Corallococcus sp. EGB: one gene and its partner. The protein of the gene in region 2 interacts with the protein of the main gene of each other region in a pairwise test. Links are inferred from orthologs where the notes say so. Each region holds a gene or a part of one and is shown on either strand. Other genes may lie near its edges. The genes, in order: odhB and lpdA.

The links.
Region 1: the proteins of lpdA (region 2) and odhB interact in binary tests that used the Escherichia coli proteins (3 or more experiments, as listed by UniProt). The link is inferred for Corallococcus sp. EGB from one-to-one orthologs.

Annotation. Positions count from the first base shown.
Region 1 is NZ_CP079946.1:7,845,530-7,854,850, reverse strand. Bases 3,535-6,534 are described here. They hold odhB (2-oxoglutarate dehydrogenase complex dihydrolipoyllysine-residue succinyltransferase), read right to left. Parts: upstream 5,638-6,534; coding sequence 4,432-5,637; downstream 3,535-4,431. Other genes in these bases: KYK13_RS31835 (2-oxoglutarate dehydrogenase E1 component), read right to left, coding at 5,627-6,534; KYK13_RS31845 (cold-shock protein), read right to left, coding at 4,068-4,271; KYK13_RS31850 (S9 family peptidase), read left to right, coding at 3,535-3,963. Also shown: KYK13_RS31855 (S9 family peptidase), read left to right, coding at 1-1,585; more of KYK13_RS31850, read left to right, coding at 1,738-3,534; more of KYK13_RS31835, read right to left, coding at 6,535-8,518; enoyl-ACP reductase FabI, read left to right, coding at 8,830-9,321. UniProt on the Escherichia coli protein: E2 component of the 2-oxoglutarate dehydrogenase (OGDH) complex which catalyzes the second step in the conversion of 2-oxoglutarate to succinyl-CoA and CO(2).
Region 2 is NZ_CP079946.1:4,474,627-4,483,874, reverse strand. What follows is about bases 2,807-5,733. They hold lpdA (dihydrolipoyl dehydrogenase), read right to left. Parts: upstream 5,006-5,733; coding sequence 3,608-5,005; downstream 2,807-3,607. Other genes in these bases: KYK13_RS18760 (hypothetical protein), read left to right, coding at 5,120-5,733; KYK13_RS18770 (YafY family protein), read left to right, coding at 2,807-3,611. Outside these bases: KYK13_RS18780 (hypothetical protein), read right to left, coding at 127-1,488; KYK13_RS18775 (SDR family oxidoreductase), read right to left, coding at 1,554-2,510; more of KYK13_RS18770, read left to right, coding at 2,613-2,806; more of KYK13_RS18760, read left to right, coding at 5,734-6,229; KYK13_RS18755 (DofB protein), read right to left, coding at 6,287-6,730; bifunctional phosphoribosyl-AMP cyclohydrolase/phosphoribosyl-ATP diphosphatase HisIE, read right to left, coding at 6,953-7,570; hisN (histidinol-phosphatase), read right to left, coding at 7,567-8,349; imidazole glycerol phosphate synthase subunit HisF, read right to left, coding at 8,346-9,110; KYK13_RS18735 (imidazoleglycerol-phosphate dehydratase), read right to left, coding at 9,107-9,248. UniProt on the Escherichia coli protein: Lipoamide dehydrogenase is a component of the glycine cleavage system as well as of the alpha-ketoacid dehydrogenase complexes.

The DNA of each region.
Region 1 (9,321 bases), 3.4 Mb from region 2 along the record:
GCAGGAGGAGATGAACCGCTTCTCCGGCTACTGGTGGAGCCCGGACTCGAAGTTCATCGCCTATGCGGAGTCCGACACGTCCGGCGTGGAGAAGCTCACCGTCGTGGACGTGATGCACCCGGAGCAGCCCGGGGCAACCTTCCCCTATCCACGCGCGGGCAAGGCCAACGCGAAGGTGCGCCTGGGCATCACGCCCGTCACGGGTGGCAAGACGGTGTGGGCGCAGTGGGACGCGGCGAAGTACCCCTACCTGGCCACGGTGAAGTGGGACAAGGGCGGGCCGCTGACGTTGCTCGTGCAGAACCGGCCCCAGACGGAAGAACAACTGCTCGCGGTAGATCCGGCGACGGGCAAGACGCGCGTGCTCCTCACGGAGAAGGACGCGGCGTGGATCGACCTGCACCAGGAGTTCCCGGTGTGGCTGGAGGATGGCTCCGGCTTCCTCTGGTACACCGACCGCAACGGCGCTTCGGAAGTGGAACTGCGCAAGGCCAACGGGGACCTGGACCGCTCCGTGGTGAAGCCGGGCGTCGGCTTCCGGAGCCTCTCCCGCTTCGTCCAGGCGGACCAGACGCTGTTCTTCAATGGCGACCCGAACCCCACCGAGAGCCACCTGTGGCGCGTGAAGCTCGGAGGGTCGCCGGAGCGGGTGGACACGGGCACCCGCGGTTCCGCGGAAGAGGGCGGCCTCGTCTCCAAGGACGGGGGGCTCATCGTCCTCAGCAGGCAGAGCCCCAAGACCATGCCTCGCATGCTGGTGCTCAAGGGCAATGGCTCGATGCTGGGCGAACTGCCTTCCGTCGCCCAGGAGCCCCCCTTCACGCCGGACTTCGAGGTGCGTCAGGTGGGCGCGAGGAGGTTCTGGACGTCGCTGGTGAAGCCGCGTGACTTCAAGCCCGGCAAGAAGCTGCCCGTCATCGTGGACATCTACGGCGGCCCCATCAAGACCATGGTGCATCAGTCCATGGCCGTGCACCTGCTCGACCAGTGGATGGCGGATCAGGGCTTCCTGGTGGTGCGGGTGGACGGGCGCGGCACGCCGCTTCGCACCGCCGAGTGGAACCGCGCGGTGAAGCACGACTACGCCACCCCCATCCTGGAGGACCAGATGGATGCGATGCGGGCCCTGGCGAAGGAGGTGCCAGAGATGGACCTGGGCCGCGTGGGCATCTTTGGCTGGAGCTTCGGTGGATACATGTCCGCCCTGGCGGTGATGAAGCACCCGGACTTCTTCAAGGCCGGCGTCGCGGGTGCTCCGGTGACGGACTGGCTCGACTACGACACGCACGCGACCGAGCGTTACCTGGGCCTCCCCGAGGAGAGCCCCCAGGCCTACGAAGTCAACAGCCTGCTGACCTACGCGAAGAAGGAGGGGCCCATCGGCGCGCTGCTGGTGGTTCACGGCACCGCGGACGACAACGTGTACTTCCTCCACGCGCTGAAGCTGTCGGATGCCCTCTTCCGCGCGGGCAAGCCGCACCAGTTCCTGCCCCTGTCCGGCCTCACGCACATGGTGGCGGACCCGCTCGTCATGGAGCGTCAGTACGAGCGCGTCATCGCCCACTTCCAGCAGAACCTGAAGTAGCGGGAAGGTCCAGGTGCCGCGGGCGCCGCCCGCTTCCCGTGGGAATCCTCACCAGGGCCGGACGTTGGGAGGGCCGCGCGGCGGCCGGAGTGTAGGCTTGCCCGCACCTTCTCGCGAAAGGAGCCCCGCCTCGCGCGGGGATTCAGCTACGCATGCGTCAGGTCCTCACCGCCGCCGCGCTCCTCCTCATGAGCAGCGCCCCCTCCATCGCCCAGGAGCGCAAACCCTCCGCCATGGCCCCTTCGCAAAAGCAGCCGGACACCTTCCTGCGCCAGTACGCCGAGACGCGCCGCTTCCAGAGCGGGCGCCCGGTGGGCACGCGCATCACCCCTGACGAGAAGTCCGTCCTCTTCCTGCGCACGTCCCCCACGTCCAACGTGCAGATGCTCTACGCGTTCGACGTGGCCGGCGGCCAGGCGCGTGAGCTGCTCACTCCGGAGGCCCTGCTCAAGGGCGCCGAGGAGACCCTGTCCCCCGAGGAGAAGGCCCGCCGCGAGCGCATGCGCGTGAGCGCCCGGGGCTTCACCTCCTACAGCCTCTCCGAGGACGGCACCCAGCTGCTGGTGCCCCTCTCCGGCCGCCTCTACGTGGTGGACCGCGCGACGGGGAAGTCCACGGAGCTCAAGACGGGCCCCGGCGTCATCGACCCGCGCCTGTCGCCGGACGGCAAGCAGGTGGCCTACGTCCGGGACCACGACGTCTACCGGGTGGAGCTCTCCAACAACCAGGAGAAGCGCGTCACGCAGGGCGGGACGGCGGACAAGACGCACGGCCTGGCGGAGTTCGTGGCGCAGGAGGAGATGAGCCGCTTCTCCGGCTACTGGTGGAGCCCGGACTCGAAGTCCATCGCGTACACGGAGTCCGACACGTCCGACGTGGAGAAGCTCACCATCGTGGACGTGATGCACCCGGAGAAGGGCGGGGACGTGTTCCCGTACCCGCGCCCCGGCAAGGCCAACGCGAAGGTGCGCCTGGGCATCACGCCCGCCGCCGGCGGCAAGACGGTGTGGGCGCAGTGGGACGCGGCGAAGTACCCCTACCTGGCCACGGTGAAGTGGGACAAGGGCGGGCCGCTGACCCTCGTGGTGCAGAACCGCCTCCAGACGGAGGAGCAGGTGCTCGCGGTGGACCCCGCCACGGGCAAGACGCGCGTGCTCCTCACGGAGAAGGACAACGCGTGGGTGGAGCTGGCCCAGGACTTCCCGCTGTGGCTGGAGGATGGCTCCGGCTTCCTCTGGTACACCGAGCGCAACGGCGGCGCGGAGGTGGAGCTGCGCAAGGCCAACGGTGAGCTGGACCGCTCCGTGGTGAAGCCGGACGCGGGCTTCCGCAACCTCGCCCGCTTCGTCCAGGCGGACAAGACGCTCTTCTTCACCGGCGGCCCCAACCCCACCGAAAGCCACCTGTGGCGCGTGAAGTCCGGCGGCGCTCCGGAGCAGGTGTCCACCGGCACCACCGGCCCGGCCGTGGAGAACGGCCTCGTCTCCAAGAACGGCGGCCTCATCGTCCTCAACACCCAGGGCCCCAAGAGCATGCCGCGCACGCTGGTGCTCAAGGCCGACGGCACGAAGCTGGGCGAGCTGCCCGAGGTGGCGCAGGAGCCGCCCTTCACGCCGAACTTCGAGGTGCGCCAGGTGGGCCCGAAGAAGTTCTGGACCTCGCTGGTGAAGCCGCGCGACTTCAAGCCCGGCCAGAAGCTGCCCGTCATCGTGGAGGTCTACGCGGGCCCCACCGTCACCGTCGTGCACCAGTCCATGGCCGCGCACCTGCTCAGCCAGTGGTTCGCGGACCACGGCTTCCTGGTGGTGAAGGTGGACGGGCGCGGCACGCCGCTGCGCACCTCCGACTGGAACCGCGCGGTGAAGCACGACTTCGCCACCGTCACCCTGGATGATCAGATTGAGGCGGTGCAGGCCCTGGCGAAGGAGGTGCCGGAGATGGACTTGAGCCGCGTGGGCATCACCGGCTGGAGCTTCGGCGGCTACATGGCCGCGCTGGCCGCGCTGAAGCGCCCGGACTTCTTCAAGTCCGCCGTGTCCGGCGCCCCGGTGGTGGACTGGCGCGACTACGACACGCACTACACCGAGCGCTACCTGGGCCTGCCCGAGGAGAGCCCCCAGGCCTACGAGGTCAGCAGCCTGCTGACGTACGCGAAGAAGGACAGCCCCATTGGGGCCCTGCTGCTCATCCACGGCACCGCGGATGACAACGTGTACTTCTTCCACACGCTGAAGCTGTCGGATGCCCTCTTCCGCGCGGGCAAGCCGCACCAGCTGCTGCCGCTGTCCGGCCTCACGCACATGGTGCCGGACCCCGTCGTCACCGAGCGCCAGTACGAGCGCGTCATCGCCCACTTCGAGCAGACCCTGAAGAAGTAGGCCGCGCGGCGCCACGCCTGGAAGAAGGAGAGGCCCGGAACCCCACCGCGGGTCCGGGCCTCTTTGACTTCAACCAGTCCGTGGGGAATGGCTGAGGACGCGAATCAGGCGGCGCGAACGTTCTGCGCCTGCAGGCCCTTCGGGCCCTTGGTGACTTCGAACTCCACCTTCTGGCCCTCGGCCAGGGTGCGGAAACCATCCATGTTGATGGCGGTGTGGTGGCAGAACACGTCCTCGCCGCCGCCGTCCTGGGTGATGAAGCCGAAGCCCTTCGCGTCGTTGAACCACTTCACGGTACCAGTTGCCATTGCGCTTCCTTGCGTTTGCAGGGCAGCCGTGGGGAAGGCCACCCGTTCTGCCCGACGACCGGGGAGACGGCTCTAGTTGTAGTGAAAGGGCCGACTGGAAGTCCAGCCGGCCCACGGGAATTGCCCGTCTTGCGTCCCCGCTCCAGGCGCGGAGTGTCCGTCAGATGTCGAGAAGCAGGCGCTCCGGGTCCTCGATGCACTCCTTCACGCGCACGAGGAACTGCACCGCCTCACGGCCGTCCACCAGGCGGTGGTCGTACGTCAGGGCGATGTACATGATGGGCCGGATGACCACCTGGCCGTCGCGGGCCACGGGGCGCTCCACGATGTTGTGCATGCCCAGGATGCCCGTCTGCGGCGGGTTCAGGATGGGCGTGGACAGCATGGAGCCGAAGATGCCGCCGTTGGTGATGGTGAACGTGCCACCCGTGAGGTCCGCCATCGTCAGCTTGTCGTTGCGCGCACGGCCGCCGTAGTCACCGACCGTCTTCTCCAGCTCCGCGAGCGACAGCTTGTCCGCGTCACGCACCACCGGCACCACCAGACCGCGGCTGCCGCTCACGGCCACGCCGATGTCGTAGTAGTGCTTGAAGATGACGTCCTCGCCGTCGATCTCCGCGTTGATCTGCGGGAACGCCTTGAGGGCCTCCACGGACGCGCGGATGAAGAAGCTCATGAACCCGAGCTTCACCCCGTGCTTCGCCTGGAACTTGTCGTTGTACTTCTTGCGGAGCGCCATCACCTCGCCCATGTCCACCTCGTTGAAGGTGGTGAGCATGGCGGCGGTGGACTGCGCCTGGATGAGGCGCTCGGCCACGCGCTTGCGCAGGGGCGTCATGCGCACGCGCTCCTCGCGCGCGGCGTTGGGGCGGGGGCCGGACGGCGCGGCCGGGGCCGGGGCGGCGGCCGGGCGGTTCAGCTGACCCTGCACGTCCTCCTTCATGATGCGGCCACCGGCGCCGGAGCCCTTCAGCTGGCCCACGTCCACCCGGTTCTCCTCCGCCATCTTCCTGGCGGTGGGGGTGATGCGCGTGTCGCTGGCCACCGGAGCGGCCGGCGCGGCCACCGGCGCCGCGGCCTGGGCGGGCGCGGGCGTGGCGGCGGCCACGGCGGGAGCGCCCGCGCCGGCACCGGCCTCGATGGTGCCCAGCACGTCACCCACGCGGACCTTGTCGCCCTCCTTGAAGGCGATGGACGCGATGCTGCCGGCGGCGGGGGCCGGCACGTCGATGGTGACCTTGTCGGTCTCCAGCACGACGAGCGGCTCGTCCGCGGCGACGGACTCACCCTGCTTCTTGTTCCACTTGCCGACGACGGCCTCGGTGATGGATTCGCCGAGCGGGGGGACTTTCAGTTCAACGGCCATTCTGGGGTCCTCGGAGGATGGCTTCTTCGATGATGAGCTGCTGCTCGTAGTCGTGCGTCTTCGTGAAACCGGTGGCGGGGCTGGCGGCCTCGGCGCGGCCGATGTAGCCCAGCTTCACCGTCTGCTGCTGCGAACGGCCGGAGAGCAGGTCGTGCAGGTGGGGGAACATGAAGTGCCAGCCGCCCGCGTTGCGCGGCTCCTCCTGCACCCAGTACAGCTCCTGGAGCGCCGGCAGCTTCGCCACCAGCTTCGCCAGCTCGTCCTGCGGGAACGGGTAGAGCTGCTCCACGCGCACGATGGCGATGGAGTCGTCCTTGCGCTCGTCCCGGGCCTTGGCCAGGTCGTAGTACACCTTGCCGCTGCACAAGAGCAGCCGCTTCACCTTCGCGGGGTCCGCCTTCGCGTCCGGGATGACTTCCTGGAACGCGCCCGTGGCCAGCTCGTCCATGCGGCTGGTCGCCTCCGGACGGCGCAGGAGGCTCTTGGGCGACATGATGATGAGCGGCTTGCGCACGGGGCGCAGCACCTGGCGGCGCAGCAGGTGGAAGATCTGCGCGGGCGTGGTGGGGTAGCAGACCTGGAGGTTGTCCTCGGCGCACAGGTCCAGGAAGCGCTCCAGGCGCGCGCTGGAGTGCTCCGGGCCCTGGCCTTCGTAGCCGTGCGGCAGCAGCAGCGTGATGCCGCTCAGCCGCCGCCACTTGCTCTCCGCCGCGGCGATGAACTGGTCGATGATGATCTGCGCGCCGTTGGCGAAGTCACCGAACTGCGCCTCCCACAGCGTGAGGCCGTCCGGCACGTCCAGGCTGTAGCCGTAGTCGAAGCCCAGCACGCCCATCTCCGACAGCGGGCTGTTGTAGACGTTGAAGGTCGCCTTGCCGGAAGCGAACTGGCGCAGGGGCACGTACTCCTCGCCCGTCTGCGTGTCGTGCAGCACCGCGTGGCGGTGGCTGAAGGTGCCGCGCTCGCTGTCCTGGCCGGACAGGCGGATGCCGTAGCCCTCCGACAGGAGCGTCGCGTACGCCAGCGACTCGCCCTCGCTCCACTGCAGCTCCTCGCTCTCCAGCATGCCCTGGCGCTTCTTGAGCACCGTGCGCTCCACGTCGCGGTGGACGTTGAAGCCCTCCGGCGCCGTGGCCAGCTTCTGGAGCGCGTCACGCAGGGTGGGCTTGGCCACCGCCGTGGACACCTGGGGCGCGTTCTTCAGCAGGCCGCCCTTGTAGGGCTTCCACAGGCCCTCCAGCGCGTTGGGCTCCTTGAACTGGCTCTCCTGGCGGGCGCGGGTGAGCGCCGCGTCGAAGTCCTGGAAGCAGCGCTGCTTGATGGCGTCCGAGTCCTCCGCGCTGATGCGGCCCGCTTCCGCCAGCGCCTTCGCGTAGAGCGCGCGCACCGGCGGGTGCTTGCGGATGAGGTCGTACATCGCCGGCTGGGTGAAGGACGGGTCGTCGCCCTCGTTGTGGCCGTAGCGGCGGTAGCAGATGAGGTCGATGACCACGTCGCTCTTGAACGTCTGGCGGTACTCGGCCGCCAGCCGCGCCGCGTGCACGCACGCCTCCGGGTCATCCCCGTTCACGTGGAACACCGGGATGTCCAGCATCTGCGCGATGGCGGTGGAGTAGATGCTGGTGCGCGAGTCCGACGGGTCGGTGGTGAAGCCCACCTGGTTGTTGATGACGATGTGGACCGTGCCGCCCGTGGTGTAGCCCTTGAGGCCGGAGAAGTTGAGCGTCTCCGACGTGATGCCCTGGCCGATGAAGGCCGCGTCGCCGTGGATGAGCAGCGGCATCACCTGCGTGCGCTCGGTGTCCCCGCCGCGGTCCTGCTTGGCGCGCACGCGGCCCTCCACCACGGGGCCCACGCACTCCAGGTGGCTGGGGTTGAACGCCAGCGACAGGTGCACGTTCTTGCCCGAGCGCGTGGCGTGGTCCGACGAGAAGCCCATGTGGTACTTCACGTCGCCGCGGCCCAGGTACGCCTTGGGGTCCTTGGGGCCGTCGAACTCGCTGAAGATCTGATCCGGCTTCTTGCCCAGGATGTTGGTCAGCACGTTGAGGCGGCCGCGGTGGGCCATGCCGATGACCAGCTCCTTCAGCCCCATGCTGCTGCCGACCTCCAGCATCGCGTCCAGCATGGGGATGAGGGCCTCGCCGCCATCCAGGCTGAAGCGCTTGGCGCCCACGTACTTCGTGTGCAGGAAGTTCTCGAAGCCCTCCGCGTAGGAGAGCTTGGTGAGGATGTGCCGCTGCTCCTCCACGGAGAACTGCGTGCGGTTCTCGCTGTGCTCCATGCGCTGCATGAGCCAGCGGCGACGCTCGCTGTCGAGCATCTGCATGAACTCCACGCCGATGTGGCTGGAGTACGTGCGGCGCAGGCGCGTGACGAGCTCCGACAGGCGCACGCGCTGCTGCGGGAAGACGTTGTTGCACTCGACCGCCTGCTCCATCTCCTTCGCGGAGAAGTGGTTCTCGTCCATCAGCGCCACGTCCGCCACGTGGCCCAGCTGCGGGCGGGGACGCTCCAGCGGATCCAGCGTCGCGCGCAGGTGGCCGCGCAGGCGGAAGGCGGTGATGGCCTGATCCACCTTCGACTGCAGCCCCATGTCCTGCGCCGGAGCGGCAGGGGCCTGGGGCGCCGCGGCGGCGGCCGGAGCGGCGGCGCCGTTCGCCTTGCCCTTGCCCTTGCCCTCCTTGCCTTCCGGTGCGGCGGGTGTCGGAGCCTCCAGCAACTTCGTGTTGAAGATGGGGCGGCCCGTGCCGTTGTTGCGCTCGAACACCTCGCGCCAGCTCGCGTCCACGCTGCCCGGATTCTCGAGGAAGCGCGCGTAGAGCCCCTCGATGAAGTCGATGTTTCCACCCGAGAGGAAACTGTCCTGGAAATTCGCCATGGCGAGGGTCTTTTACTGGATGGGCGCTGCGTTGGGGGGTTTTCGCCTCAGGTTTGTTGAACCGCGTCGTGCCCGGCTGGCAGGCTTCACTCAAGGGAGCAGATGGAGTCATGCCCCGCGTGAGCGCAGCTTCACTGAATTCCGGATTCCCTCGGGCTCGGCGGGGCTCAAAGAAGGCCCCGGGGCCCTGGTCATGCTGAACAGGCGTACATCCGGGGGCGAACGGGACGGGGGCCAGGGGCCCCCAACGACCGTTCAGGAGTGGTAAGCACACGCCCCCTCTTTCCCACCTCTTTCAGAAACGTACCGACATGCTCCTCCAGGGCAAGAACCTGCTCATCACCGGCGTGCTCACCCCGCAGTCGTTGGCCTTCGGCGTCGCGGAGCACGCGATCGCGCAGGGCGCGGAAGTCATCCTCACCGGGTTCGGCCGGGCGAAGTCCCTCACCGAGCGCAGCGCGAAGCGGCTCAAGCCCGGCACGGAGGTGCTGGAGCTGGACGTGACGAACCCGGCGCACTTTCCGGCGCTGACGGAGGCGCTGCGGCAGAAGTGGGGCCGCGTGGACGGCGTGCTGCACGCCATCGCGTTCGCGCCGGAGGACGCGCTGGGCGGCAACTTCCTCAACACGCCGTGGGAGAGCGCGCAGACCGCGTTCCGCATCTCCGCCTTCTCCGTGAAGGAGCTGGCGGTGGCGTGCGCGCCGCTGATGACCCAGGGCGGCTCCATCGTGGCGCTGGACTTCGACAACCGGCAGGCGTGGCCCATCTACGACTGGATGGGGGTGTGCAAGGCGGCCATGGAG
Region 2 (9,248 bases):
CGGCGAAAGGATGACGCCATGGGTGCCTCCAGCCGGAACATGGAGACACCAAGGTGGAAGGGCCGCGGCGGACGGGCCATTGCACCTGTGCGCAAGGGCCCTTCGCGCACTGGACAGTGGCGGGCCCTACGCGCCGCGCAGCAGGGTGGCGCCCACGCCGAGCCCCAGCAGGAAGGCCGCGATGATGAGCAGCATCACCCAGCGCACGGCGACGCCGGTGGCGCGAGGTGCCTGCTGGCCGACAGTCGCGCGGGTGGGTGCGGATTCGTCCGGCACGAGGATGCGGACCTGGATGGCGGCGGTGCGCAGCACCTCGTCCACGTCCGTGAGGAATTTCTCGTATTCCTCCGGGGCCAGCTCCAGCGGCGCGCCGTGCTGGAACTCGTAGCGCTTCGCCACGGCCTCGAAGTTGCGCAGCACGGCCTGTCCCTTGGCCACGTCCACCCAGCCCACGACGAGCGCCGGCGCGGCGCCCTTGCGGTCCACGAGCGAGATGGCCTGACGGGCCTGCTTGCCGCCCGCGGTGCTGGGGCCTTCGGGTTCGTCCACGCGGAGGATGCGGTGCGGGGTGCGGCCGTAGATCTTGTGCTGGAGCTCCGCCTTGAGGCGCTCCGCGAGCAGCGCGGAGTGGGTGGCGAACATCGTGCGCAGCTCGGGCGTTGCCTCCGACTGGCTGGCGGCCTGCGCGGACGGAAGCGGCGCGAAGAGCACCGGCTGACTGGCCTTGCGAGGAGGCTCGGACGGAGCGCCATCCAGTTCGGCGCCACGGCCCGCGTGGATGATCTCCGGCAGCGCGAAGTCCTCTTCCCTCGCGCCGCCGTCCTTGCCGGTGCTCCGCGCGGGGCCACCGGGCCGAGCAGGGCGGACGATCTCCGGCAGGCCCTGCCCTTCCTCGCGAGCACCATTTCGACCCGGGCGGACGATCTCCGGCAGGCCCTGTCCCTCCTCGCGAGTCACGGCGCGCCCCGGACGAGCCACCTCCGGCGCGCCCTGCCCGTTCGCGCGTGCACCTCCGCGCGGCGGGCGCCCGCCCTCGCCCGCGCGCCCCCGGCCGTCCTCACGCGACGGACGCACGGCGGTCTCCGGCGCGGCGTATCCCTCGTCCTCCTCCTCCTTCCAGGGGCCCGCGTCGTCCTCTCCCCGCATCCGGGGCGGAGGCGGAGGCGTGAGCCCGTCCACGCGGGTCTCCAGGGCGGGCTCGTCGTCATCGGGCACGGGCGGCGGTGCCATCCGGGGCTCAAGGCCCGTGAGCTCAGGCACACGCGGAGCCGTGGGGGGCGCGCTCCGCTTCTGGTTGCCCCAGGTCCTGCGGCCGGGAGTTCCTGCGGCCCGGGCAGCGGCCTCCGCGGCGTCGCGCTGGGCGGAGGCCGGCACCTGGGTCTGCTCGGTCCGGACCTCTTCGGTCTCGTCCAGGTCGTCGTCGAGCGGTGCGACCCGGGTCTCGTCGATCCGATCCGGCTCGTCGTTCCTGCGGTGCCCCTTGGCCATGTGCGCGACCTCTCGCGTCAGACCATAGCGCTTCGCATGGCCTCCAGGGGCATGCACCGTGCGTCTCAGTAGCGGGGCCAGTCGGGACAGACGATCTCGATGGAGCCCCCGAGCCACGACGCATAGGCCGCGTCGTCCGCGACCGTATACGGCTTCCCATACGTCCGCTCGAAGTACTCCGCCCAGTGCGGCTGCGAGCCATCCAGGTCCGTGAAGCCGTACTCGCGCGCCAGCGTCCACGACGCGACCACGCGCCCCGCCCTGCGGTGCACGTGCGGATCCGCCGCGAGCGCCGCCACTGCGCGGCCCACGTACGCCGGCGTCTCCGACGCGATGAAGTCCGGGACGATCTTCACCGCGTCGCGCCAGTTGGACTCCTTCACCCCGAAGCCGTCCAGCATCTCCTCCGAGCGCAGGAACCCCGGCGTCACCGCCAGCGCCGTGATGTGCGTGCGGCGCAAGTCGCGCGACATCGCGAAGGCCAGCCGGATGACCGCCATCTTCGTCACGTCATACGCGACGCCGCCCCGGTAGCCGAACGAGTCCCCATCCGTCACCTCCACGATGAGGCCCCGGTCGCGCTCCAGCATCAACGGCACCACGTGCCGGCTGGTGACCAGGTGCGTGAACACGGCGCGGTCGAACATGAGGCGCGCCTTCGCGGGCGACTGCTTCCAGAACGGCAAGCCCAGCTCGTGCAGCGTCTCCCCGCCCCAGATGTCGTTGACCAGCACGTCCAGCTTCCCGGCCTCGGAGCGGATGCGCTGGCACAGCGCCTCCACCTCCTCCTCCACGCTGTGGTCCACCCGCACCGCGATGCCCTTCCCACCCAGCGCCGTCACCTGCTCCGCCGTCTCTTCAATCGTCTCCGGCCGCGACGCCCCGCTCGCCAGGTTCCCCCTCACGCTGCGCCCGGTGCAGTACACCGTGGCCCCCGCCGCCCCCAGCATCGTCGCGATTCCCCGGCCCGCGCCCCGAGTCGCTCCCGCGACCAGGGCCACCTGTCCTTCGAGTGGCTTCATGTCAGTGCTCCCCTTTCACGCGCCACCTTGCACGCCCAATCCTGACAACCCCTGTCATGATTGCCGGTCCAGGCTGCACCTCGCTTCCAGGCCGGAGGACCCATGCGCGCGGATCGCCTCGTCCACTTGTTGATGCGCCTCCAGTCCCGCCCCCGCAGCACCGTGGGCGAGCTGGCGCGCGAGCTCCAGGTCTCCAGCCGGACCGTGCACCGGGACCTGGACGCCCTCTCCACCGCGGGCGTCCCCGTCTACTCCACGCGAGGGGCCGCGGGCGGCGTGGCGCTGATGGAGGGCTGGCGCACGCAGCTCACCGGCCTCACGCGTCCGGAGCTCCAGGCCCTGGCCACGGTGGGCGCCCACGGGGCCCTGGAGGACCTGGGCCTGTCCACGCCGCTGCGCACGGGGCTGGTGAAGCTGGCGGCGGCCCTCCCCGCCCTCCAGCAACCCGCGCTGGAGCACGCGCGCCAGCGGCTCCACGTGGACGCCTCCGGCTGGTTCACCGGCCGCGAGCCCCTGCCGCACCTGGGCAAGCTGCGCGACGCCGCCTGGCAGGACCGCCGCGTGTCGCTGAGCTACCAGGACTTCGAAGGCGCCCGCTCGCGCCGGACGGTGGACCCCTACGGGCTCGTGATCAAGGCGGACCGCTGGTACCTCGTCGCCGGGACGGACAAGGGGCCGCGCGTCTTCCGGGGCGGGCGCATTGGAGACGTGCGGCTGCGGCCCGAGGGCTTCACCCGCCCGCCGGGCTTCGACCTGCCCGCGTTCTGGAAGGACTGGTGCGCGAAGTTCGCCACCGCGCGCCCGCGCTACGACGTCACCCTGGCCTGCACCCCGGAAGGCGAAGCAGCGCTGCGGAGGCTCCGTCCCCCGGCCGACAGTGAGCGCCTGGACCAGGCACCCGCGGCACGCGGCGGAGAGCGGAAGGTGACGCTGGACTTCGAGCGGGAGGCCATCGCGGTCTCCCAGCTGTGCGAAATCGGGGCGGGCGTGGAGGTGCTCGCCCCGGAACCGCTGCGCCAACGGCTGGCCGCGCTGGCGGCCTCACTGGGGGCGCTCTACGGCGGGCCCGGCCAGAAGCGGCCGGGCCGCCATGCCCGCTAGAAGTGCAGCGGGTGCCCCAGCGTGGCCTCGGCGCCCTCGTGCATGATCTCGGAGAGCGTCGGGTGCGCGTGGATGGTGTGGGCCAGCTCCTCGGTGGTGATCTCCAGCTTCATCGCGACGCAGGCCTCGGCGAGCAGCTCCGTGGCGTGCGGCCCGATGATGTGGATGCCCAGCACCTCGTCGTACTTCTTGTCGGAGACGATCTTGATGAGGCCCACCGACTCGTTGGAGATGGCCGACTTCGTGACGGCGCCGAAGGGGGCGATGCCCACCTTCACGTCGTAGCCGCGCTCCTTGGCCTTCTTCTCCGTGAGGCCCACGGACGCCACCTCGGGGTAGCAGTACGTGGCGGACGGGGTCAGGTCGTAGTTGATGGGCGCGGGGTTCTTCCCGGCGATGTGCTCCACCACCATCACGCACTCGGCGCTGGCCATGTGGGCCAGCATCGGCGTGGGGATGACGTCGCCAATGGCGTAGACGTTGGGCTCGCTGGTGCGGCACAGCGTGTCGACCTTGATGAAGCCGCGGTCCACCTGCACCGCCGTCTTGTTCAGGCCCACGTCGTCCGTGACGGGCGAGCGGCCCACCGCCGACAGGAGGATTTCGGCCTCCAGCGTCTTGGTCTCGTTGCCCACCGTCATGGTGACGCGCACGCCGTCCGCCGTGTGCTCCACCTTCTGCACCGCCGAGCCCGTGTGCACGTCGATGCCGCGGCGGCGGAAGATCTTGTCCAGCTCCTTGGAGATGTCCGCGTCCTCGATGGGGAGCAGCGCGGGCATGTACTCCACGATGGCCGTCTTGCTGCCCACGTGGTTGAACACGGAGGCGAACTCGCAGCCCACCGCGCCCGCGCCCAGGACGATGATGCTCTTGGGGATGCGGTCGATGGTCAGGATGGAGTCACTGTTCATCACCCGCTTGTGGTCCACCGCCACGTTCGGCAGGGACTTGGGCACGGAGCCCGTGGCGATGATGATGTTCTTCGTCTCCAGGGTCTGCTTGGAGCCGTCCTCCGCCGTGACCTCCACCTTGCCCTTGCCCGCGATGCGGCCGTGGCCCTTCACCACGGTGATCTTGTTCTTCTTCATCAGGAAGTCGATGCCGTTGGCGCCCTTCGTGACGACCTTGTCCTTGTGCTTCTGGGCGTTGGCCCAGTTCACGGTCGGGTTCGCCACGTCGATGCCGAAGTCGGACGACTCCTTGATGTGGTGGAAGAGCGACGCCGTCCACAGCAGCGACTTGGTGGGGATGCAGCCGCGGTGCAGACACGTGCCACCCAGGCGCTTGTCCTTTTCGATGATGGCCGTCTTCAGCCCGAGCTGGGCCGCGCGGATGGCGCCCACATAGCCGCCAGGACCCGAGCCGATGATCACCACGTCGAAAGTCTCAGCCACACACGCCTCCGGTCATTTTTGCGGATGGAACTCGCGGGCGCTGATAACCCCCGGTCCCGGTTGGAATCAAGGAGTTTGCTCGTGCGTCGCTTCCCGCTCCACACGCTTCTCTTGATGCTAGTAGCGCTGCTGGCGTTCGCGCGCCTCTATTACGTGTCGCATCAAGCCCCGCCCCCGCCGCGGGCCCCCGGGCAGGCGCCGGGCGCGACGCCGGTGAAGCTCACCCCGCCCGACCTGGGCCCCGCCGCGTGCCGCGGCCTGGACGCCGTCCTGGGGGACCTCCTCTCCTCGGACGGCGGCACCGGCGAGGATGCGGGCACGGCCTGGAGCGACGCGAGCCGCCAGCTCGGCGACTGTCTCACCCCACCCGCCGCCGCCTGCGCCAGGGGCCCGGACCTGGCCTCCCGCGAGCCCCCCTCGGAGGCGGACGGCCCGCCCCGCGCGATGCTCGCCACCCTGTGCGAGCGCTGCGCCCCCGCCAACAACCCCTGCGGCCAGGCCGTGACGCGCGCGTTGCGGGAGGCCGCCCGACGGGGGACCCCGGACCTGCCGGAGGCGCGCTGGGGCCTGGAGCGCGCGGGGCCCGCCCTGGGAACTGCCTGCCAGGAGCTCGCGCGCCTAGCCGTGGGGCCCGCCGCCGTGACGGGTGAGGTGGTGGAACCGGCGCTCCTGACGCTGCTGGAGGAACTGGCGCCCACGTGCGTGCGGACGGAACAGGTGCCCCTGTCGCTCGTGAACGCGGCGGCGGTGCAGCAGGGCCCGCGCGCGCCCCGGCTCGCGGCGCCCTACACGGCGGGCGCGGTGGAGACGCAGCCCATCCAGCCGGATCAGCAGACGGGCCCCGGGGACGCGTTCCGTGCCGTCGACCGGAACGAGCTGTCCGGGGTGAAGCTGCCCATGGCGGACGCGGGCTCGGGCCCAGGCTCGGACGGTACGCTGCGGCTCGCATACGCGCCGGCGCTCAAGGTCGCGGTGTCCTTCCAGGTCCAGGCCACGGGGCCGGGCTCGCTGCGGGCGCACATCCGCGCTCCCGACGGCGTGGGGCACGCGGAGCCGGACGGCAAGGGCTTCTTCGTGGATCCCACCGTGTGCCGCTTCCAGGGCACGGGCCGGTGGGAGATCTGCAAGCCCGCGGTCCCCCTGCTCGACGTGGACGCGGTGAGCGTCCTACCGGAGCGGCCGGGGGTGGAGCTGAAGGAGCTGGAGATCAACGGCGCCCGGTAGCTCGGGCGCCACGACGCACGCGGCGTCGGAGGGCTTCCGACGTCGCCCGCGTGGGTCTCAGGCGATGAGGCCGCGCTCGCGCGCCTGGCGGAAGATGGGCGCCGCGTCCTTCTTCAGGGCGGTGGAGACGTCCTTCACGATGGCGTCCGCCGACTTGGCGACCGACAGGTAGTTGTCGAACGTGCGCGTGAGGATGAGCACGCCCGAGATGATGACGCGCTGGAGGTTGTGCTGCAGGTCCGTGCCCTCGTACACGAGCCAGGACTGCTCACAGTAGCGGCGGCCCTCGGCCACCATCTGGTTCAGGTGCGCGCGCTCGGTCGCGTCGGGAACCTTCGCCTTCGGGCTGATGGACGCGATGTAGAGCACGTTCTGTCCCAGCCGCTGCGTCGCGTCCTCCATCTGCGCCATGATGGCCTGGACGTCGTCCTTCGTCGGCGGGTTGTGCCAGCGCGAGAACAGGACGCGGTCGATGAGTTCGGATTGGTACGTGGCAGACACGAAGCCTCCGGGATGCGAACGCTGATGACGACGGGGCCGCTTCGTCGGGCACGGCCCGTGTCGCAGGCTGGAATCTGTACCAGGATCACAGAGGCGGTTGAAGAGTAGCGGACACACGCCTGCACCTTTGGCGTGGCTGTGTGCCAGCCACGCTGTGAGGATGCAGTGGGATTGGACAACTGCACCTGGGTCGCACCTGACACGCCCGGGTATCCTGGGAGTTCAGGGCACCTTCGGCCGGGCGCGGGCGGCGAGGACGGCCTTCACCTCATCCAGCGTCACCCCCAGCGGACGCACCGCGACGAGCACGTGGAACAGCACGTCGGCGGCCTCCTCGACGGCGCGGTGCCGGTCCGCGTCCGCGAGGGCGGTGACGAGCTCCGCGGCCTCCTCTCCCAGCTTCTTCAGGCGCAGGTTGCGGTCCTCCAGCAGGCGCCGCGTGTGGCTGGGCTTCGCGCCTTCCGGATGGGGACCCGCCGCGCGGGCGGCGATCGTCGCGTCCAACCGCGCGAGCGCGTCCCAGCGGCCTTCGCCGAAGCAGGTCTCCTCGCCGGTGTGGCACGCGGCGCCGGCCTTGCGCACGCGCGCGAGCACCGCGTCGCCGTCGCAGTCCGCGGTGAGGGTGACGACGCGCTGGGTGTTTCCGCTGGTGGCGCCCTTGTGCCAGAGGCCGCGGGTGCGGGAGCGGTAGTGCATCTCACCGGTGGCGAGCGTGCGCTCCAGCGCCTCGCGGTCGGCGTGCGCCACCATGAGGACGTCGCCGGTGCTCGCGTCCTGCGTCACCACCGTCACCAGCCCTTGCCCCTTGTCGAAGTTCAGCCCGGAGAGGTCCAGCGTCATGGCTGGACTCCCGGGCGCAGCACCTCGCGCACGCGCTCGGCCAGCGCCGCGTTGGTCGCGATGCCGTCTCCGCCGAACGCGGTGCGAGCACCCTTCCAGTCGGTGAATACGCCGCCGGCCTCCTCGATGATGGGCTGCAGGGCCGCCGCGTCCCAGGGCGACAGGCCTTCATCCACCATGACCTCCGCGCGGCCGGTGGCGACGAGGAGATAGCCGTAGCAGTCGCCCCACGTGCGGGAGACGGACGCCTGCCGGGACAGCTCGCGCCAGGCCGCGCCCTTGGCGGGGTTCTGGAGGAAGCGCTCGTCGGTGACGAGCACCACGGACCGGGCCAGCGAGTCCTGATCCGACACGCGCGCCGCGGATCCGTTCCAGAAGCAGCCCAGGCCCGGGGACGCGACGAGCAGCTCGTTCACGGCCGGGAAGTAGGCCGCGCCCGCGAGGATGGTCTCCCCTTCCGCCACCGCGACCAGCGTGCCCCACAGCGGCACGCCGCGGATGAAGGTCTTCGTGCCGTCGATGGGGTCCAATATCCACCGGCGCTTCGCGCCCGGACGCGACTCGCCGAACTCCTCGCCCAGGATGCCGTCCTGGGGGAAGCGCGCCTCCAGCCACTCGCGGGCCGTCCATTCGGCGGTGCGGTCCGCCACCGTCACGGGGGTTCCATCGCTCTTGGTGTCCACGGCGATGCCGCGCCGGAAGAAATCCAGCGCCACGTCACCGGCCTTGCGCGCCACGTCGGCGGCGGCCTCCATCAAGTCTCGCGGGTCGGCGTTCATGTCGTGCTCCGGACGGCGATGCCGTGGTCGTTCAACAGGGACTTCAAGGCGCCCACCGTGGTGAGGCCGTCGTGGAGGATACCGGCGACGAGTGCCGCATCCGCCGCGCCGAGCGTCAACGCATCACTCACGTGCTCCGCGCGGCCCGCGCCCCCGGAGGCGATGACGGGGACCTCCACCGCCTCCGCCACCGCCCGGGTGAGCTCCAGGTCATAGCCCGTGCGAGCCCCATCGCGGTCGATGCTGGTGAGCAGCACCTCGCCCGCGCCGCGCCGGACGCACTCCTTCGCCCAGGCCACGGCGTCCAGGTCGGTGGGCCGCCTTCCGCCGTGCGTATAGACGCGGTAGCGGTCACCCTCCCGCTTCGCGTCGATGCTGGCCACGACGCACTGGGCGCCGAAGCGCTCCGCGCAGCCGGTGAGCAGCGCGGGCGTGGCGACGGCGGCGGAGTTGATGCTCACCTTGTCCGCGCCGGCTCGCAGCGCGCGTCCCACGTCGTCCACGGTGCGCACGCCCCCGCCTACCGTGAGCGGGATGAAGAGGCGCTCCGCGGTGCGCTGGACCAGGTCCCACAGCGTCTGCCGCTCCTCGGCGCTCGCGGAGATGTCCAGGAAGGTCACCTCGTCCGCGCCGGCTTCTTCGTAGCGCCGGGCCAGCTCCACCGGGTCGCCCACGTCGCGCAGGCCCTCGAACTGGACGCCCTTCACCACGCGGCCGCCCTTCACGTCCAGGCAGACGATGATCCGTCGGCGGAGCATCACTTCACCTCCAGGGAGACGCTGCCCTTCATGCTGAAGACGACGCCGGAGTCCACCATCGCGTCGCGCAGCGCGAGCCCCAGCGCCTTGAAGGCCGCCTCGGTGAGGTGGTGGCTGTCGCGGCCGCGCAGCACGCGCAGG